Regions from separate parts of the Pseudarthrobacter woesei genome, predicted to be linked through region 3. Evidence: riboswitches for the same ligand, from Rfam matches in the RefSeq annotation. Region 3 holds a riboswitch; each other region holds the start of a gene.

Region 1 (5,164 bases), on a different contig from region 3:
TCCTGGCTGCAGCACCACAATCCGGTCCACGAGGCCCTTCCAGACCGAGACCCGGTGCTCCACCACCACCAGGGTTGCGCCGGTCTTGTCCAGGCAGCGACCCACGGCGTCGCGGACTTCCAGGACGCCGGCGGGGTCCAGGTTCGCGGTGGGTTCGTCCAGCAGGATCAGCCCGGGGCGCATCGCCAGGATGCCGGCGAGCGCCAGTCGCTGCTTCTGGCCGCCGGAGAGAGACGACGTCGGATGGTCGAGCGGCAGCCGGCCCAGCCCGACGTCGTCGAGTGCTTCCGCTACCCGGGACCAGATCTCCGCCGGGGGCACGGACAGGTTCTCCGCACCGAACGCGACGTCGTCGCCGAGGCGCGAGAGCACCACCTGGGTCTCGGGATCCTGCTGCATCAGCCCGGCCCGGCCGCGCTGTGCCCGCGGCGGGGCACCGTCGATCAGGAGGCTGCCGGTCTCGTCCGAGTCCCCGGTGTCCGCCGGGGCGTCACCGGCGGAACCATCGCCCAGCACCCCCGCCAGGGCATGGAGCAGCGTGGATTTGCCGGCGCCGGAGGGCCCCAGCAGCAGCACGCGTTCGCCCGGCCGGATGTCCAGGTCCAGGCCGCTGACGGCAGGTTTGGCCCTCCCTGCGTGCCGCCAGCCCCAGCCGCGCGCGGTGATCGCGGCCGGGCGGCCGGCCGTCTCAGATGTCATCAGTCGTGTGCGGCTATGGCTATCAGGAGAAGACGGGTTCCGATGCGGCCTTGCGGGACGCGAAGGAGCTCAGCACCCCGGTCCTGGCCAGCCCGCGGGTGGCGAGCCAGGACAGTCCGCCGGCGATCAGGGCGCCGGAGATGGCGGTGAAAATGATGTAGGCGAGCTTGTCGCCGCCGGCGTACGCAATATTCCAGCCCCAGGGCATAAACGAATCGTTCAGTCCGCAGAACAGGCCCGCGCCGGCACCGGCCAGCAGGGCCACCGGCAGGTTGAACTTCTTGTAAACGAACGCGGCGAACACCAGTTCCGCGCCGAGGCCCTGCAGAAGGCCGGAGATGAGCACCGTGGTGCCGTACTGCGAGCCCATAATGAGCTCGCCGGTGGCGGCCACGGCTTCGCAGAACAGGGCGGCGCCCGGCTTGCGGATGATGAGCATGCCCAGCACCGCCGGGATCATCCAGCCACCAGCGTAGAGCCCGGTCAGCGGCGGGTAGAACGCGTTGACGGGGGCGGAGATGAGGTTGGCGCCCTGGGACCAGGCCCAGAAAATTACGCCCCCGGCCACCGCGATCAACGCGGCCACCACAATATCCACCACACGCCAGTTGTGACCGGGCCGGGTGGGTACCTTCCGTGCAGAACCATGCTTTGCGGATGTATCAGTCATGTCGTCCTCCTGAGGAACAGGAGGGGAGAGTGTCCCGGCGGGTCACGGCTTCCGCCGCCCCTCCGGGCACTCTGAGAACTCGACTCCCTTGCGCCGGTACTAACCGGATCAGGTTCGAGGGTCTGCGGCTGTCCGCACTCTCAGCGCCCACCTGCGGTTCCGCTGGATTTCTCCAGTGATGCCCGACGGCGGCGCTCCCCTGTCGTATTAAAGATCGCCCTTGTGGGCGTTGCCTAGTTTACACCCGCTGCGCCGCGAATTCCGTGGCCCGCCGTCACAATCCTGCGGCCCGCGCTGCCGCAGGTTCCACCCGGCCGGACACCCCGGTTCGCAGAGCCGGCAGGGCTGGCCAAAGACGGCCAAGTATCGGAGGCTGGATCACATGACCAACCCACCAGAGTCTTCCCCCGGCTACGACCCGGACTCCGCGGAACCCCAGCCGCACGGATCCCTCGCGGCACTCATCGGCCGCATCCTGGCCGAAATCGACGAGCTGCAATTCCAGTCGTTCAGCAAAGACGATGCCCTGGACCTCGGGCTCCTCCTGGTCGAACTCGGCAGGCAACGCTCGCACCCCATCGCCATCGACATCACCAAAGGTGAGCAGGTGCTCTTCCACGCGGCGCTGGAGGGTGCCACCCCGGACAACGAACGCTGGATCAGGGCCAAGCAGCGCACGGCCGTCCGCTACGAAGTCCCGTCCCTGCTCGTGGGTCTTCGGGCGCGGGCTGCCGGCGGGAGGATCGAGGACAACGCCTGGTTCGACCAGCAGGTGTTCGCGGCGCACGGCGGCGCCTTTCCCATCTATGTGCGGGGAACCGGGGCCATAGCCACTGTCACGGTTTCGGGCTTGCCGCAGAAAGCCGATCATGAGCTGGTGGTGGAAGCACTGTCGGAAATCCTCGGCCAGACGGGACCGCCAGCCTGGGGTCCCGGCACCGGGCCGGGAACGCTAGGCTAGGGGAAGCCCTGTTTCCTCCCGCAAGGAGTTGCGAAGAATGAACATTTTCATCAAACTGCTCGGCACCGGCATCAGCCTGCTGGCCGGCTTCGTCGGCACCAAGCTCGTCGACACCGTCTGGGAGAAGTCCACCGGCAACAAGCCGCCCAAGGGCCACGACGACGACGTTCCCACCACCCTGCGCTCGGCCCTGACCTTCGCGCTGATCTCCGCCTCGGTCAGCGCCATCATCCAGGTCCTCGCGAACCGCGGCACCCAGCGCGCTGTCACCCGCTTCGCCAAGTCCCAAGACCTGGTTTAAGGCGCCTGGTTTAGGGCGCATCGTCTAGCCATCACCGCTCGTCGGTAGGCGCGGCGCCGCCGTCGCCGTCGTCCGTGAGGCCGCGCGTATTCGCCGCGTGCTGCACCACGGCTTCCAGCTCATCGCTGCTCAGCAGTTCGCGGTGCAGGTGTTTGGTGCGGTAGCCGGCCCGGCCCACCATGTGCGCGGATACCGGCACGGTCAGCAGCTGGAAGATCCAGGCCACCACGAGCACCGGCCACACCCACCAGCTGCGCATCTGCAGCCCCACGGAGGAAAGCAGCAGGAACAGTCCGAGCACCTGCGGCTTGGTGGCGGCATGCATCCGGCTCATGAGGTCCGGAAAGCGCAGCAGGCCCACGGCCGCGGCCAGGGACATCAGCGCTCCGACCACCATAAAGACGGCCGAGACGGCGTCGATCACGGTGTCGCCGGGGAACGATTCAGGATTCACGGGTATGCTCCCGCCGGTCGGCCACGAATCTGGCCACGGTCACGGATCCGATGAACCCGATGATGGACACGGCCACCACCAGCATCAGGTTGTTCAGGTGCCGGTTCACGGCCATGTCGATGCACAGCGCCGCGCCCAGGATGGCGAGCAGCACGTCGGCCGCCAGTACCCGGTCCAGCAGCGAAGGGCCCCGCGAGATCCGGATGATGGCGCCCGCGGCGGCCAGGGACAACACCACCGAAGTGACGGTCAGGACAAGCTGCATCATGGGCCCGCCTCCTGCTTCAGTGCGGATAGTTCGTCTTTCGTGCCCATGATCCGGATCAGCCCGGCCTCGGTGTCGCGGACGTCCTTGCGGAGCTTGGCGGCATCCGCGGCATCACGGACGTTGATGCCGTGGATGTAGAGCGTCGACGTGGACCGGTCCACGTCCACCACGAGCGAGCCGGGGATCAGTGAGATCACGTGTCCGGTGGCGGTCACCAACAGGTCGGAGTGGCTCCGCAGCGGGACGGCGACGACGGCGCTGATCACCCTGGGACCCTTGGCGACGGCCAGGTACAGGACTTGGAAGCTCGCTGCCACGACCCTGACGAGGAAGATCAGGGCAAACGGGATGGCCCGCAACAGGTTGAAGCGGCCGCCGAGTTCCACCGGGGGCAGGTAGAACAGCCTGGCCACGACGATGGCGATGAGGGCACCGAAGAGCAGATTGCCCGGGCTGAAGTCCTGCCAGAGGGAGCACCAGACAACCACCAGCCAGACCAGCAGGGGCAGTTCCTGGCGCAGCGAGATCCGCTTCCGGCTCATTTGCCATCCCCCGGATGCTGCGGCTGTGACAGCGCGGGGACGGGTGCGTCCTCGCCCAGCACGGCCTGGATGTAGGCGGTCCGGTCCAGCATCTCCCCGGCGGACTGGTCCGCAACCCGGAACAGCGGCCCGGCGAACACCGTCAGTGCGACGCCGAAGACCACCAGTCCCAGGGTGGAGCCCACCATGGTCCGCGGCAACAGGGTGACGTTGGTCTTCCCGGCCCGGTCCCCCGTGGCTGCGTCCCCGGGAGCGGACAGCAGTACGGGGTCCGGGTGTTCCGCGTCCTCGGGTTTGCGCCAGAACGCACGGTTCCAGACCCTGGCAACCGCCAGCAGGGTCAGCAGGCTGGTCAGCACTCCGCCGATCACCAGGGCGAACGCGAGCGGCGTGCCGAGTTCCACGCCGGCCTGCAGCAGCCCGAGCTTGCCCAGGAAGCCGGAGAACGGCGGGATCCCGGCCAGGTTCATGGCGGGGATGAAGAACAGCACCGCCAGCACCGGGCTGAGCTTGGCCAGCCCGGCCAGGCGGTCCACCGAGGAACTTCCGCCGCGGCGTTCAATCAGTCCGGTCACCAGGAACAGGCTGGTCTGGATAGTGATGTGGTGGGCCACATAGAAGACGGCGGCACCGAGGCCGGCCACCGAGGACATGGCCAGGCCGAACACCATGTAGCCGATGTGGCTGACCAGCGTAAAGGACAGCAGCCGCTTGATGTCGCTCTGGGCCAGTGCGCCCAGAATTCCGACCAGCATGGTCAATAGCGCGGCCACCATAAGCGGAGAGTTGAGGGTGTCGCCCGGGAAGAGCAGCGTTTCGGTGCGGACCATGGCGTAGACGCCCACTTTCGTCAGCAGCCCGGCGAACACCGCGGTGACGGGTGCCGGAGCCGTCGGATACGAGTCGGGGAGCCAGAAGGACAGCGGGAACACTGCGGCCTTGATCCCGAAGGCCACCAGCAGCATCACGTGCAGCAGTGTCCGGGTGCCCTGGTCCAGGTCGGCGAGCTTGATGGCGAGGTCGGCCATGTTGATGGTTCCGGTGGCGCCGTAAATCATCGCGATCGCGATCAGGAAAAGGACCGAGGAGACCACCGAGACCACCACATAGGTCACGCCCGCCCGGATCCGCGGACCGGTCCCGCCGAGGGTCATCAGCACGTAGCTGGCCGTCAGGAGGATCTCGAACCCCACGTAGAGGTTGAACAGGTCCCCGGACAGGAAGGCGTTGGATACCCCGGCCACCAGGATCAGGTAGGTCGGGTGGAAG
Region 2 (5,164 bases), on a different contig from region 3:
GGCCTTGCTGTGGAAGTAAAGATCGGCATTCAGAACATCGGCCGCGAAATTGTGCTGGAATCGGCTCAGGATGCAGACGCCGTGGCCAAGGTTGTCGGCGAGGCGATCGCGAAGGGCACCGAGCTCCGCCTGACGGACGAAAAGGGCCGCCAGATCATCATCCCGGCTAACGTCCTGGGCTATGTTGAAATCGGCGCCGAGGAAACGCGCCGCGTAGGTTTCGGCGTTCTCTAGCCCCCGCCCGCGGCCGGCGGCCGCGCAGCAGTGCCGCCAGACCCAGTCCACAGATCCGCTAGGAGTCCGAAAAATGCTTTCCCTGATTGTGGTTGCCATGGTGACCGTGGCCGCGGGCTTTGTGGTCTGGGCCAATGACAAACGGCATGCCAAGTACGGCATCAGCGTGCCGGCAGGGGTCGCCGTCACCGTGGGGATGCTCAGCTGGATCATCTTCATGGCGGCCGGGCTTGGCTACCGGCCGGGGCTGACCTGGATCCCGTGGATCCTGCCGATGGTGCTGGGCACCGGCGCCGCTGTGGCGGCGGTCCTGTACCTCGGCAGGCACCGCACCAGCCAGGACACTGCCCGGCTCACCGCCATCCTGCGGCTCTAGCACTGCTCCGGCCATGGGGCTGCCGGGGTCTTATGCCAATGGCACGTCCGGTCCGTGGCCCTCCTCGGTGGCGAGGCAGAGCCTGTTGCCCTGTACATCCGTGACCACCACCCAGGCGGGTGCGTGGTCACGGTTCATTAACGCCCCTGTGGCTGCCGTCTTTTCCAGCACAGGCCCGGACTCGGCCGTGCCGCGGTGGACGTCGAGGTGGAGGCGGTTGGCGTTGGGCGTTGAAGTCGCCTGGAACCAGAGGGCCGGGCCGCGCCCGTACGGGTCCACAAGATCGCCGTACCTGCCCTTGCGGTAGCCGAGGGCTACCCGCCAGACCTCGGCAATCGCCGCCGGGTCCGCAGAATCGATGGCCACCTCCACGGTCCGGTAAAGGCCCGGTTCCGCGGCAGCGCCGAGCCCCGCTGCCGCCGCGCTGGCCGCGCCCGCGGCGGCGACGTCCCGCGGCGTGACTTCGTCTCCGGCGTCGTGCGAGCTGTACCGAAGAAACACCCTGGTGTAGCGCCAGTCGAGGTCCGGGTGGTGGTTTTGTTCGTCGGCCAAGCGTCCGACGGCGGCGATCAGCTCGAGCGCGACGGCCGGCGTGGGCGCCTTGTAGACCGTCATCAGCCCGCCGAGGCGGTATCTCCAGTCCGGCAGGCCCGCCAGGGCGGCGTCGATCCGGCTCCGGCTGAGAACATCGTCCGTGGCTGCCATAGCTGGCTCCCCTGCTGGTCCGGTTTTGCTGGCCCGGCCGGAGAACCCCTAGAGGAACTCGGCCCGGCCTTCCATGGCGGAGGATGCCAGCGCGTGCTCCCGGCGCGGGATCCTTCCGGCCCTTTTCGCCAGCCTACCGGCGATCACCGCATGCTTGAAGGCCTCCCCCATCAGCGCCGGATTCTGCGCCCGGGTCACGGCTGTGGCCAGCAGCACGGCATCACAGCCAAGCTCCATGGCCAGGGCCGCGTCCGAGGCGGTCCCGATTCCGGCGTCCAGGACCACGGGCACGGAGGCGCGGGAGACGATCAGCTCAATGTTGTGCGGGTTGAGGATGCCCAACCCGGTGCCGATCGGCGCGCCGAGCGGCATCACGGCGGTGGCGCCGAGGTTCTCCAGCCGCAGGGCCAGTACGGGGTCGTCGTTGGTGTACGCAAAAACCTTGAAGCCGCGGCCTACGAGCTGCTCGGTGGCGTCCACCAGTTCCACGGCGTCCGGCAGCAGGGTGTGCTCGTCGGCGATCACCTCCAGCTTCACCCAGTCCGTTTCCAGGGCTTCGCGTGCCAGCTCGGCGGTCAGCACGGCGTCCCTGGCGGTAAAGCAGCCCGCGGTGTTTGGCAGCACCCGGATGTTCTGGTCCGCGAGCAGCTGGAAGAGCGAGCCGGCCTCGGCGGGCGAGTAGCGGCGCATGGCCACCGTGGTCAGTTCCGTGCCGGACGCCAGGAGCGCGGCCCCGAGGCCGTCCAGGCTCGGCGCCCCGCCGGTGCCCATGATCAGCCGCGATCCCAGCTGCACGCCGTCGACCGTCAACGGATCGTTGATGCCCGGGGATACCACCGGGGCTGCTGCACGTGTGGTTGCTTCCATGTTGCTCATCCTCCCTGCACCGCCGTGACCAGCTCGACGTCATCGCCGTCGGCGAGCGCGGTGCCGTGCCACTGGCTGCGGGGCACCACCTCGGCGTTGCGTGCCACCGCGACACCAAGCTTGCTGCCGTCGGCGGACTGGCCGTTCGGGGCCAGCGTGCGCCCGGTGACCTTGCTGACCAGGGTGCTGACGGAGGCGCCGTCGGGGAGCGTGTGCTCTGTTCCGTTGAGTCTGATGTTCATGCCGTTTCCTTGCTGTGCTCCGGGTGCGGGCGGGTGTCATGGGGGCCGGGGTTTGGGCAGCGGGCAGGGAACCGGTCGGGCCGGAAGCGCGCCCAGCGCGGGTCCGCGGTGCCGTCCAGCAGCTCCCGGCAGATCTCCGCGGCCGCGGGGGTCAGCAGGATGCCGTGCCGGAAGAATCCGGTGGCGATGATCAGGCCTCCGACGTCCCCGTCGCGGCCAGGGGCCCGGTCGCGCACCCGGCCCAGCAGCGGGGCGTTGTCCGGTGTTCCGGGCCGTGCCCGCGAGGTCGCCTCGAGCAGCTCCAGTTCGGCGACGGCGGGGACCAGCTGCTGCGCGTCCCGCAGCAGCTGGTAGACGCCCCCGGCGGAGACGGCGCCGCCTGCGCGGCCTCCGTCGGAGAGAGCGTCCTCACGCTGGGTCGCCCCGATCACCACCGTCCCGTCCTCCCGCGGGACAATGTAGACCGGCACCCCGCGGACAAGGCCGCGCACGGTGGATCCCAGCAGCGGCCGCAGGTGGGCGGGCACCCGGAGCCGGAGGATGTCGCCGTGGACCGGCCGGAGCGGCAGGTTTAGCCCGGACGGCAGTCCGGCCAGCCCGGCGGCGCCCAGCCCGTTGGCCACCACCGTTTCCCCTGCCCGGACCGTCCCGCCGCCGGCCAGGCCGACTCCGCTGACGCGGTCGCCCTCCCAGAGCAGTCCGGCAGCGCGGCGGGGAACAGCGGAGTACCGGGTGCCCGCCGCCAGCAGCGCCGCGATCCGGGCAAGAAGCCGGCGCGGGTCCACCTGATGGTCGGCGGGGATGTCGAAGGCGCAGGAGATCCCCGGGCTGAGCAGGGGTTCGCGTCCGCGCGCCCCGCGGACGGTCAGCGGCTCCACGGTCAGGCCGCACGACTGCTGCACCGCCCGCAGGTCCGCGAGCGCCCGGCGGTCGGCGGCGTCGGCCCCGATGACGAGGGTCGACGTCGTGAGGTAGCCGGTGCCCGTTCCCGGCTCGCCGGGGGGACCGGTCTCCCCGGGGAGACGGGGGCCCCCGGGGCTGCCGTCGAGTCCGGCGGCGAAGCCAGGCCACAGGCGGGAGGATTCGAGCATAAGTTCCAGGAGGTCCTCCTCCCGATAGTGGAGTTCGCTCACGGGGGCGAGCATGCCCGCGGCGGCCCAGCTGGCGCCGCTGCCGGGGGCGTCGTCGATCAGGGCGACGGATCGGCCCGATTGCCTCGCGGCCCAGGCGATGCCGTGGCCCACCACGCCGCCGCCGATCACGGCCACGTCGTAATATTTCCCGGCCGTGGAGTCATGAACAGCGCCGTGAAGCCCGGGAGCAGCCGGGGCGGATGGTGGGACCATCGAGGATTCCTTCCCTACGCCGGTACTAGCCGGATCAGGTCAAGCGGTCGGCTCTGACGCCCTCTCAGCCCCTCCGGCGCCGAACACCGGTGGCGGTCGGTTGCAGCGGGCTCCCGCGGTATGGCCCCAGTTTAGAGGAACTAGTCTTGGGGCATGAGCAAGGATGCCGTCCACACCACCGCCCGCCTCTACCTGTGCACCGACGCCCGCAAGGACCGCGGAGACTTTGCAGCCTTCGTTGATGCCGCCTTTGCCGGCGGCGTCGACATCATCCAGCTTCGCGACAAGTCCATCGAGGCGGCCGAGGAACTCGGGCTGCTTGAGGTGCTGCACGACGCCGCCCAGCGTCACGGCCGCCTCTGGGCGGTCAATGACAGGGCGGACATTGCGTCGCTTTCGGGGGCGCCGGTATTCCACATCGGGCAGAAGGACCTCCCGCTTGAGGCTGCCCGGACCATCCTCGGCACGGGCACCGCGATCGGACTCTCCACCCACAGCCCCGAACAAGTGGACGCCGCGATTGCCGCCTCCCCCGGCCGCAGCGGGCTGGACTATTTCTGCGTGGGGCCCGTGTGGGCCACGCCCACCAAGCCGGGGCGCGCCGCCGTCGGGCTGGATCTGGTGCGGTATGCCGCGGAGGCTGTCCGCCGGGCCGAGTCCACGGTCCGCGACGGGGCCGACGGCACCGTCAACGGCATGGTCCCGTGGTTCGCGATCGGCGGCATCGACCTGGGCAATGTGGAGCAGGTGGTGGCGGCCGGCGCCCGCCGGATCGTCGTGGTCCGGGCGATCACCGAGGCCGATGATCCCGCGGACGCCGCCCGCGCCCTGCTGGCCGCACTCGACGCCGCGGAGGCCTGAGCCGGGTCTGCCGGGGCAGAGCCCTGATCGGGATCAGCCGGTCAACCCCAGCTGCTTCATCCGGCTCGAGTGCCCGGCGGCCAGTTCGGCCGTCAGCCCGCGGACCAGCTCCTTTGACCGTTCCTCGTCGACGCCAGTCAGGCCGCCGAGGAACGCGTGCTCGGAGCCCACCCGCTGCGCCTGGGTCAGGGCCTCCCCCAGCAGCCGCCGCGCCCACAGGGCCAGCCGCGACGCCAGCCGCGGGTCATGTCCAAGGGCCTCCCTGAGACGCTCGCGCAGCACCGCGGTGGCCGCTTCGTCGGACTGGATCCGCTCCACGAGCTCCCGGGTCGAGTCGTCGACGTGGCGCGACACGGCACGGTAGAAATCGGCGGAGACCGTGTCGATCACGTAGGCCTTCATCAGGGATTCGAACCAGTCTGCCGGGCGGGTGCGCTGGTGGAAGTGGTCCACGGACGGCTGGAAGGCCAGCATGGCGGCCTCCGCATCAAAACCCATCTCCTCCAGCCGTGCGCTGACCAGTTCGTAGTGCT
Region 3 (5,164 bases):
AAGATGAAGAAGGCGAAGAGGTCGACGGCCGCCGCCGCCGCCGCAGCCGTGGCCGCCGTGGCCGCAGCCGCACCGGCGAGGCCGAGACCGAAGGCGAAGGCGAAGGTTTCACCGAGGAAGCCGAAGAAGGCTCCGAGGAGACCCTGGCGGACGGCGTGACCTCCCGCCGCCGCCGCCGCCGCCGCCGCGGTGACCAGGACCTGGAGCTGACCGGCGGGGGAGACGACGACCCGCCCAACACGGTGACCCGCGTCCGTGCGCCCCGCGCCGCCAGCGAGCCGCCCGTCAACAACCGGGTCACGTCCGTCAAGGGCTCCACCCGGCTCGAGGCGAAGAAGCAGCGCCGCCGCGAATCCCGCGACACCGGCCGCCGCCGCACCGTCATCACCGAGGCCGAATTCCTGGCCCGCCGCGAGTCCGTGGACCGCCAGATGATCGTCCGCCAGCGCGACGACAGAATCCAGATCGGCGTCCTCGAAGACGGCGTCCTGGCCGAGCACTTTGTCTCCAAAACCCAGCAGGATTCCCTGATCGGCAACGTCTACCTGGGCAAGGTCCAGAACGTGTTGCCCTCCATGGAAGCCGCCTTCGTTGACATCGGACGCGGCCGCAACGCCGTGCTCTACGCCGGTGAGGTGAACTGGGAGTCCGTTAACCTCGAGGGCAAACAGCGCCGGATCGAGAATGCGCTGAAGTCCGGCGACTCCGTCCTCGTCCAGGTCACCAAGGACCCGGTCGGCCACAAGGGCGCCCGGCTCACCAGCCAGATCTCGCTGCCCGGCCGCTACCTCGTGTACGTGCCCGGCGGTTCCATGACCGGCATCTCCCGCAAGCTGCCCGACGTCGAACGCAACCGCCTCAAGCGGATCCTCAAGGACCGGCTGCCGGAAGACGCCGGCGTCATTGTCCGCACCGCGGCCGAGGGTGCATCCGAGGAAGAGCTCACCCACGACATTAACCGCCTCCGCGCGCAGTGGGAAGGCATCGAGGGCCAGTCGACGTCGAGCAAGCTCCTTGCCCCGGAACTGCTCTACGGCGAACCTGACCTGACCATCAAGGTGGTCCGCGACGTCTTCAACGAGGACTTCTCCAAGCTGATCGTCTCTGGCGAGGAGGCCTGGGACACCATCGAGGCCTACGTCACCTATGTGGCGCCGGACCTCGTGGGCCGGCTGGAAAAATGGACCAAGGACACGGACATCTTCGCGGCCTGGCGCATCGATGAGCAGATCCACAAGGCACTGGACCGCAAGGTCTTCCTGCCCTCCGGCGGTTCCCTCGTGATCGACCGCACCGAAGCCATGACCGTGGTGGACGTCAACACCGGCAAGTTCACCGGCAGCGGCGGCAACCTCGAGGAAACCGTCACCAAGAACAACCTGGAAGCGGCCGAGGAAGTCGTCCGGCAGCTCCGGCTCCGCGACATCGGCGGCATCATCGTGATCGACTTCATCGACATGGTGCTCGAATCCAACCGTGACCTTGTGCTGCGCCGCATGGTGGAGTGCCTGGGCCGGGACCGGACCAAACACCAGGTGGCGGAGGTGACCTCGCTGGGCCTCGTGCAGATGACGCGCAAGCGGATGGGCACCGGGCTGCTGGAAGTCTTCGGCGAACAGTGCGAAACCTGCGCCGGCCGCGGGATCGTCACCCACGACGAGCCGGTGGAACACCGCCGGGCCAACACCGTCGCCGCCGAACACTACGTCCCGCGGGCCGAGAGCCAGCCCGCGGCACGGACCGAGCGCAAGGGCCGCCGCCGCGGCCGGGGCGGCCAGGGCGCGGACGACCAGTCCGCCCCGGCAGCAGTCCACGCCGAGCCCACCGAGGCCGAGCGCCACGCCAAGGCCGAGACGACCCGCGCCGCGCTGGCGAATATTGCTGCTGCGGCGCACGCCGCCCACCTGCACGACGGGGAGGCCGACGCCGGAACCCGCCAGGCCGACGCCGAGACGCGCCGGGCCGCGGTCGAGGCCGTGGCGCAGTTCGCCGCCACGGAGGAAGCAGCCGGACGGCCCGCTGCCGTACTGACCTTCGGCGGCGAGCAGGTCGCCTTGCCGTTCGTTGAGCACGCTGACGACACCCCGGCACCGGCCCTGACCCTGGACCTGCTGACCGAAGCGTTCGCCCAGCTCGGCGAACCCGGGGACAGCAAACCGGCCACAGGCCGGACGGACGCAGACCGGACCGAAGCCGCCAAGACACCGGCCGCCAAGACGCCGGCCGCCCGGACAGCTACGGCGGCTCCCGCCCGCGCGGGCGGCACCGGACCCGGACGTGCCCAGGGACCCGGTTCCCAGACCGAGGCTGAGGCCGAGGCCGGCACGTCCCGCGCCCGCCGCGGACGCCGCAACCGGAGCGCCAGCCGCGCCCAGGGTGCAGCCAACGCGACGTCTGTTGAACACCGGGAGGCAACGGAGCACCGCGGGGCGGCCACGCAGGCCGCGGCAGGTGCGGTGCACGAGGCCAAGGCCCCGGCCGCCGCACCGGCAGCAGCGAAGCCGGCCGCGAACGAGCCGATCATCCTCGGCGTCGGCGTACCGGCGTCGGAGCTGTAACAGCCCAGTAGCCCGGTAGCTCAGCACGTCAGCAGTTCAGCAGGACCGCGGGTGCGGTCCGGACCCGGTGTAGCAATACGCCAGGTCCGGACCGCACCCGCGACTTCGTTAAGCGATACGGCTAGGCTGTAGCACTGACACGGGGTGCCGCGCATCGAGCCGGCTGAGATCCAGACCCGTTGAACCTGTCCGGTTAGCACCGGCGAAGGGATGTCTCGTGGCTTCATCCTCCGTTGCAGTGTCCACTTTTGCGGCCTCACTTCTTCCGCACGCCCCGCGGACCGCCGGGCCCAGGATCCCGCGCGTGCTTGCCATCGCTGGCTCGGACCCCTCCGGCGGGGCAGGCATCCAGGCCGATCTCAAGAGCATTGCCGCGCACGGCGGCTACGGCATGGCGGCGATCACGGCCCTAACCGCCCAGAACACCAGGGGCGTCAGCGCCGTCCACGTCCCGCCGGCGGCCTTCCTGACCGCCCAGCTGGAGGCGGTCAGCACGGATATCAGTATCGACGCCGTCAAGATCGGCATGCTGGGGGACACCGACGTGATCGACGCCGTCCGTGGCTGGCTCGACAAGACACGGCCCGGCGTCGTGGTCCTTGACCCGGTGATGGTGGCTACGAGCGGCGACCGGCTGCTGCAGGAGTCGGCCGAGGCTGCCCTGCACGCGCTGCTTCCCTATGCTGACCTGATTACGCCCAACCTTGCGGAGCTGGCGATCCTGCTGAAGGAACCCGTCGCCGCGGACTGGAACGGGGCCCTGGCCCAGGGTAAGCGGCTCGCCGCACTGGCCGGCACCACGGTCCTCGTGAAGGGCGGCCACCTCGACAGTGGTGCCGGCGCGGGGGGCGGTTACGCCGACGTCGGCTGCCCCGATGCGCTCGTCAACACCGGCGGACTGCTCCGCCAGGACGTTGTGGTGGTGCCTGGGCAGCGAGTGCCCACCCGCAACAGCCACGGAACCGGCTGCTCGCTGTCCTCGGCGATCGCCACTGTGCAGGCCCGCGTGGGGGACTGGGAGGCGGCGCTCCGCGAGGTCAAGCCGTGGCTGGCCGGTGCGCTGCGCGATTCGGAGCGCCTCGGCGTCGGAACGGGAAACGGCCCGGTCCACCATTTCCACCATGTGCAGCACCTGACCGAGCACCATGCCGGCCCGCGGCAACACGTCCCGGCAGAGGGCGAATTCGCCGTCGCGCTGCGAGACAGTGCTGCCGCGGACCTTGAGGCGATCTACGGGCTGGAGTTCATCAAGGCGCTGGCCGACGGTACGCTGCCGGAGAAGGACTTCGCTTACTACCTCGCGCAGGACGCCCAGTACCTCAACGGCTATTCGCGCGTGCTGGCCCGGGCGGCGGCCATGGCGCCCACCGAAGCCGAACAGCTCTTCTGGGCGCGCTCCGCGCAGAACTGCCTCGAAGTCGAGTCCGGGCTGCACCGGAACTGGCTCAGCACCCGCACGGCAGACCTGCGGCCGGGGCCGGTCACCAAGTCCTATGTGGACCATCTGCTGGCCGCCTCGGTCTCCGGCAGTTACGGGGTACTGGTGGCCGCCGTCCTGCCGTGCTTCTGGCTCTACGCCGAGGTGGGGGAATCCCTGCACGGAGAGTTCCTCGCCGCCGGGGCACCGGAAGCGCATCCCTATGCCGTATGGCTGAGTACCTACGCGGATGAGGAGTTCGCCGCAGCGACCCGGCAGGCGATCGCCTATACGGATGCGGCGGCCCGGCTGGCCTCGGGGCGTGAACGGGAGGCCATGGCGCTGGCCTTCCGGCAGTCGGCCGGCTATGAAGTAGAGTTCTTCGACGCGCCGAGGCTGCACGCCTGACGCGGACGGCCCGACGCAGCCTGTACGATAGTCGGGCACGGTTCCGGAAGTCGCAGCGGCACCACTCGGTCAATACCAAGTGGCGCCTATCACGAACTACCCGCCGGAACCAGCCTCATTTGCGACCGAAGGCGAATTTAGCGTAGTCTAGATCTTCGGTGCTTACGCCAACACTTGGGTTATGACCTTGAGGACAATCCGTTCAGTATTGTCCACGGGATAGCTCATGGGTTCCCCCGGGGAATCCACCGGCGTAGAGGCACAGCGTGAGCCGGACCAAATATCTTGGACCCAGGTTCCGCACGCAAATCTAGTAATAAACGTCGAGAGAAGTGAGTTCCCCAGTGGTGTACGCGATTGTCCGCGCAGGCGGCCGGCAAGAGAAGGTTTCCGTTGGAGACTTCGTTACCCTGAACCGCGTCCCCGGTGGAGCCGGCAGCACCTTTGAGCTGCCCGCACTGCTCCTGGTCGACGGTGACAAGGTTACGTCCGCTGCCGCGGACCTGGCCAAGGTAACGGTTACGGCTGAGATCCTCGAAGACCTTCGTGGTCCGAAGATCGTCATCCAGAAGTTCAAGAACAAGACCGGCTACAAGAAGCGCCAGGGTCACCGTCAGGAATTGACCAAGGTCAAGATCACCGGTATCAAGTAACTAACCGTTACTGTTCAGGTTTTCAGCAGATTCCCCAGAATTTTTAAGGCAGGCATTTTCAAATGGCACATAAAAAAGGCGCGAGTTCCACTCGCAACGGTCGTGACTCCAACGCCCAGTACCTCGGC
Region 4 (5,164 bases), on a different contig from region 3:
ATGTCCAGTGCTGGCCGCCTGCGCTGGACATGTCCCTTGGGCCACGTCGGCGGACCTGGGGCATGTCCCGCGGGGGCTGTGAACGCTGGACATGTCCAGTGGCCATGAGATCAATGTGGCCCGTTCCGGGGATGTTGACCTCGGACTCCCTCACGGAACCCGTCCCCTCGCAGCCAGGACAATGCCACGCCATGCGCTCGAAGATGGACTGCGCTTGCGGGACGATCCTGGCCACCTTCCCGTGTTCCCACGCCGTTAATGGCGGACACTCAGCGGACGGCGACGCGGATCCGGTTGCGCCACGGGTCCTCGAAGCGCAGTTCGGCTCCGGTGTGGTGCGAGGGGACCCCTGCGGTCTTGAGTCGGTCAGCAAGGGCGCCGACGTCGTCGCCGGCCGGTACTTCGATCAGCACCTCGCCGAGGCCCAGGGTGTCCCGGCGGGGTCCGGCGCCGCGGCTGTTCCAGACGTTCATGGCCATGTGGTGGTGGTAGCCGCCGGCCGAGACGAACAGCGCCTGGCCGTGCCAGCCCGCCGTCTTTTCGAAGCCGAGGGTTCCGACGTAGAAGTCCTGGGCTGACTCGACGTCGCCGACCTGCAGGTGGACATGTCCGATGCCGGCCTCGGCCTCGCGCTGCCCGGTCACGGATTCCTCGGTGAGGAACTCGTCGAGGTAGCGCTGCGGCGGGAGGGCCAGGCTGTCCATGACCACGTTCGTGCCGTCCCAGGCCCAGGCCTCGCGGGGACGGTCCCAGTAGAGCTCGATGCCGTTACCTTCGGGATCATTGAAGTAGAAGGCCTCGCTCACGAGGTGGTCCGCACTGCCGGTGAAGGACTGGGGCTCGTACCGGGCGGCGGTGGCGACAGTCGCGGCCAGGGAGGGCTGATCCTCGAACAGCAGGGCCGTGTGGAAGAGGCCGGCCTCGCCGCGGGACGGGACGCTGAGCCCCGGCGCCGGGGCGAGGTGGACCAGCGGCTTCAGCCGGCGTCCGAGGTAGAGTCCGCCATCCTGCTCGGCCACGATGTCCAGGCCGAGGGCGCGCTGGTAGTAGTCCGTCATGACCGTCATGTCGCCGACCTTGAGCATCACGGTGCCCATGGTGAGTTCGGCGGGAAGAAGATCCTGGGTGCTGGCTTCTGCAGTCATGTGATCGCTCCGGTGCTTGTGGCGGCCACCGTCCTTCGATGACCTTTCATAGAGCTAAATTACTTGAAGCTTCAATTTATTCCTAATAAACCGGGGTTTGTTCCCGGCGGACCAGTTCTCCGCCCAGCACGATGTGCTTGAGCTCGTGCAGCGTGGCCAGATTGCTGCGCGGGTCTTCGGCGCAGACCAGGACGTCTGCGCCGGCACCTTCGCTGATGGCGTCCGCACCAAGCCATGCCCGCGCACCCCAGGCGCCGGCGTCGAGAGCGGCACTGGCAGGCAGGCCGGCGTCGTGCAGTGCCTGGATCTCGTCCACGATCCGCCCGTGCCTGATGACGCTGCCGGCGTCCGTTCCGGCATAGATGGTGACGCCGGCCTCGAAGGCCTCAAGGACCCGTTCGGCGCGGCGCTCCCAGAGTGAACGCATATGGGCGGCGTAGCGGGGGAATTTCGCGCCGGCCTGGTCTGCGATGTCCGGGAAGGTGGCGATGTTGATCAGGGTGGGGACGATCGGCACGCCCTGCTCGACGAAGCGGGGCACATGCCGGGGCAGGAGGCCGGTCGCGTGCTCGATGCAGTCGATCCCGGCGTCGAGCATGTCATCAAGGGTGTCCTCGGCGAAGCAGTGCGCCGTCACCCGGGCACCTTCATCGTGGGCGGCCCGGACGGCGTCCTGGAGCACGGCGGCGGGGAAACAGGGGGTGAGGTCGCCGGCGCCGCGGTCGATCCAGTCCCCCACGAGCTTGACCCAGCCATCGCCGGCGCGGGCCTGCTTGCGCACCGCCTCCACGAGGCCGTCCGGTTCCACCTCGACGGCGAAGCCGCGGAGGTAGCGCCCGGTGCGGGCAATGTGCCGGCCCGAGCGGATGATGCGCGGCAGCTCCGGCCGCTGCTGGAGCCAGCGCGTGTCGTGCACTGCCCCGGCGTCGCGCACGAGCAGGGTTCCGGCGTTCCGGTCCGTGATGGCCTGCTGTTCGGCCAGCTCTGCCGGGACATCACCGCCGGGGCCCAGTCCGATGTGGCAGTGGGCATCCACGAGCCCGGGAATGACCCAGCCATTCAGCACAACGTCCGGCGCGGCGGCCGGACGGTCGAAGGTCAGCAGGCCGTCCACGGACCAGAGTCCGCGGCGTTCCTGGTCCGCGGCGGTGAGGATGGGGCCGCTGAACTCGATGATGCTGATCATGGCTTAGAGCCTAATCCCAGGATTGACGGGCGCCGTCACACGCGGAGACGTTCCGGACCCCTGTGGTAGCTTCGTGTACGACCACACGGGTGCCCCTGCAGGGGCTGAGATCGGGCTGACGCAGCCTGCGACCGTTGAACCTGCCCGGGTAATGCCGGCGAAGGAAGTGAGTATTCCGTGAATACGCAATTGACACAGCACAGCCCTGCCCACAACCAGGGGCTCCAGGACCTGCCCGTCCACGTCCGGTCCGCGGCCCCCGCACAATCGCTTGAGTCCCACTCGCTGGCGTTCACCACGGATGACCAACACGGCCTCCGTGTCCCGGTGACCGAAATCGCGCTCGCGGATTCGCCCGGCGGCGCAGCCAACGCCCCGTTCCGGGTGTACCGCACCGCCGGTCCGGGCAGCGATCCGGTCCGGGGGCTGGAGCCGTTCCGCGCCCCGTGGATTGAGGCCAGGGCGGACACCGCACCCTACGCCGGCCGGGAACGGGAGCTGCTCGACGACGGCAAGTCCGCTGTCCGCCGGGGAGCGGCGTCGGCCGAGTGGCGGGGCGGACGGCCGATGCCGCGCCGCGCCGTCGACGGCCGGACGGTGACGCAGATGCGCTACGCCCGGGACGGTTTTATTACCCAGGAGATGCGGTTCGTGGCCCTGCGCGAGAACTGCGACGTGGAGCTGGTCCGCTCCGAAGTGGCGGCGGGGCGCGCCATCATTCCCAACAACGTCAACCACCCCGAATCGGAGCCGATGATCATCGGCAAGGCCTTCCTGGTGAAAATCAACGCCAACATCGGCAACTCGGCCGTGACCAGCTCCATCGCGGAGGAAGTCGACAAACTCCAGTGGGCCACCCAATGGGGCGCGGACACCGTCATGGACCTCTCCACCGGGGACGACATCCACACCACGCGGGAATGGCTCATCCGCAACGCCCCCGTGCCCATCGGCACGGTACCGATCTACCAGGCGCTGGAGAAGGTCAACGGCGAGGCCAATGCCCTGACGTGGGAAATCTTCCGGGACACCGTGATCGAACAATGCGAGCAGGGGGTGGACTACATGACTATCCACGCCGGAGTGCTGCTGCGCTATGTGCCCCTGACGGCCAACCGGGTCACCGGCATCGTGTCCCGCGGCGGCGCGATCATGGCCGGCTGGTGCCTGGCGCACCACGAGGAGAACTTCCTCTACACCCACTTCAATGAGCTGTGCGAAATCTTCGCCCGCTACGACGTCGCCTTCTCCCTCGGTGACGGGCTACGGCCCGGCGCGACGGCGGACGCGAATGACGCCGCCCAGTTCGCCGAGCTGGACACCCTTGCCGAGCTCACGCAGCGGGCCTGGGAGTTCGATGTGCAGGTCATGGTGGAGGGCCCGGGGCATGTACCGTTCCACCTCGTCCGGGAAAACGTGGAGCGGCAGCAGGATCTCTGCAAGGGCGCCCCGTTCTACACACTGGGGCCGCTGGTCACCGACATCGCGCCCGGCTATGACCACATCACCTCGGCGATCGGGGCGACGGAGATTGCCCGCTACGGCACCGCAATGCTTTGCTACGTGACGCCCAAGGAACACCTCGGGCTGCCGAACAAGGACGACGTCAAGACCGGCGTGATCACGTACAAGATTGCCGCCCATGCCGCCGATCTCGCCAAGGGCCACCCTGGTGCCCACGAACGCGACGATGCCCTGTCCAAGGCGCGCTTTGAATTCCGCTGGCGGGACCAGTTCGCGCTGTCCCTGGATCCCGTCACGGCCGAGGCCTTCCACGATGAGACCCTGCCGGCGGAACCGGCCAAGACCGCGCATTTCTGCTCGATGTGCGGGCCGAAGTTCTGTTCGATGCGGATCAGCCAGGACATCCGGGACGAGTACGGCTCCGCGGACTCGCAGGCCGCACTGGCCGAACTCGCGGCCGGAATGCGCGCCAAGAGCACCGAGTTCCTGGCATCCGGCGGCAAGGTCTATCTGCCGGAGCCTTCCGTGGGCGGACCCGCAGCTGTCTAGGAAGCCTGTGAGTGCTGGCTGCGGCTGACCCCGGCAATGAAGGACCGGATGGCGCGGTCGCCGTCAGCAGAGTCCTGGGGCCGGTGCCCTCCCGCAGCGGTGCGGTGCAGGGCGCCGGTCTCGCGCAGGTAACCCGCGATCTCTTCGTATAGCGGCTCCCAGCCGCCGGTCAGGACCAGGGTGGGCACGCCGGGGACAATCTGCAGCGGGGCTTCCCACGGCGGGGCCTGCAGGCGCAGCCGGCGGGTTTCGCGCGGGTCCGCCGGCGCGGCGCCTGCGGTGCCGGGGACTTGTGCGGGATCCGAGACGGCAAAGGCCCGGCGGACGAATTCGCGGTGGAAGTCCTCATCGCTGAGGTGGTGGCGGACCTCGAAGAGCGGCTGCATCAGGGCACGGTGCGCGGCCGTCGCCGGGAGTTCGGCGGTGAGCGAGAGGCAGAACGGTTCCACCAGGGTGAGGGACTGCACAAGTTCGGGGCGTTGGACGGCGGCCATCATCGCCGCGATGGCACCCTGCGAATGGGCCACGACGTGGCCGCCGGCCTCGCCGCGGCCGTCGTTGGCCAGGGCACCCAGCACGATGGCGGCGTCGGCGGCGAAGTCCGTTTCAAGCGGCTCCGCGACGGCGTCAAAACCGTGCCGGCGCAGGAACAGCGCGTCGTAGTTCAAGGCCATCCCGTGCTGTTTCGGCCACGCGGCAGCACCGAAACTGCCAGCCCCGTGGACGAAGACTACGCGCTGCTTGAACATGCTCTAACCCTATGACACCGGCCCGACATTACGGCCGGCGACATAGCGGCGGGAGGCTGTCTACTTGCTGC

The links. Region 3 has a riboswitch for thiamine pyrophosphate ahead of ACZYZE_RS16105 (bifunctional hydroxymethylpyrimidine kinase/phosphomethylpyrimidine kinase). Riboswitches for the same ligand answer to the same signal wherever they lie in the genome.
Region 1: another riboswitch for thiamine pyrophosphate. It lies ahead of ACZYZE_RS11050 (ECF transporter S component); the one in region 3 lies ahead of ACZYZE_RS16105 (bifunctional hydroxymethylpyrimidine kinase/phosphomethylpyrimidine kinase).
Region 2: another riboswitch for thiamine pyrophosphate. It lies ahead of thiO (glycine oxidase ThiO); the one in region 3 lies ahead of ACZYZE_RS16105 (bifunctional hydroxymethylpyrimidine kinase/phosphomethylpyrimidine kinase).
Region 4: another riboswitch for thiamine pyrophosphate. It lies ahead of thiC (phosphomethylpyrimidine synthase ThiC); the one in region 3 lies ahead of ACZYZE_RS16105 (bifunctional hydroxymethylpyrimidine kinase/phosphomethylpyrimidine kinase).

The regions. Positions count from the first base shown of each region.
Region 1 is NZ_JBVAYU010000006.1:204,072-209,235, forward strand. Features, by position in the region: gene ACZYZE_RS11045 (ABC transporter ATP-binding protein) at 1-699, opposite strand, end outside; gene ACZYZE_RS11050 (ECF transporter S component) at 722-1,369, opposite strand; TPP riboswitch at 1,437-1,580, opposite strand; gene ACZYZE_RS11055 (heme-degrading domain-containing protein) at 1,752-2,330, shown strand; gene ACZYZE_RS11060 (DUF4235 domain-containing protein) at 2,368-2,631, shown strand; gene mnhG (monovalent cation/H(+) antiporter subunit G) at 2,663-3,085, opposite strand; gene ACZYZE_RS11070 (MrpF/PhaF family protein) at 3,075-3,353, opposite strand; gene ACZYZE_RS11075 (Na+/H+ antiporter subunit E) at 3,350-3,895, opposite strand; gene ACZYZE_RS11080 (Na+/H+ antiporter subunit D) at 3,892-5,164, opposite strand, start outside.
Region 2 is NZ_JBVAYU010000020.1:8,156-13,319, forward strand. Features, by position in the region: gene ACZYZE_RS18065 (DUF3107 domain-containing protein) at 10-234, shown strand; gene ACZYZE_RS18070 (cytochrome c-type biogenesis protein) at 308-610, shown strand; gene ACZYZE_RS18075 (4a-hydroxytetrahydrobiopterin dehydratase) at 641-1,315, opposite strand; gene ACZYZE_RS18080 (thiazole synthase) at 1,364-2,182, opposite strand; gene thiS (sulfur carrier protein ThiS) at 2,188-2,424, opposite strand; gene thiO (glycine oxidase ThiO) at 2,421-3,770, opposite strand; TPP riboswitch at 3,764-3,897, opposite strand; gene thiE (thiamine phosphate synthase) at 3,924-4,631, shown strand; gene ACZYZE_RS18100 (ferritin-like fold-containing protein) at 4,665-5,164, opposite strand, start outside.
Region 3 is NZ_JBVAYU010000013.1:48,622-53,785, forward strand. Features, by position in the region: gene ACZYZE_RS16100 (Rne/Rng family ribonuclease) at 432-2,558, shown strand; TPP riboswitch at 2,689-2,786, shown strand; gene ACZYZE_RS16105 (bifunctional hydroxymethylpyrimidine kinase/phosphomethylpyrimidine kinase) at 2,797-4,383, shown strand; gene rplU (50S ribosomal protein L21) at 4,728-5,036, shown strand; gene rpmA (50S ribosomal protein L27) at 5,099-5,164, shown strand, end outside.
Region 4 is NZ_JBVAYU010000003.1:387,097-392,260, reverse strand. Features, by position in the region: gene ACZYZE_RS07190 (VOC family protein) at 270-1,145, opposite strand; gene ACZYZE_RS07185 (amidohydrolase family protein) at 1,228-2,331, opposite strand; TPP riboswitch at 2,407-2,514, shown strand; gene thiC (phosphomethylpyrimidine synthase ThiC) at 2,509-4,344, shown strand; gene ACZYZE_RS07175 (alpha/beta fold hydrolase) at 4,341-5,093, opposite strand; gene ffh (signal recognition particle protein) at 5,154-5,164, opposite strand, start outside.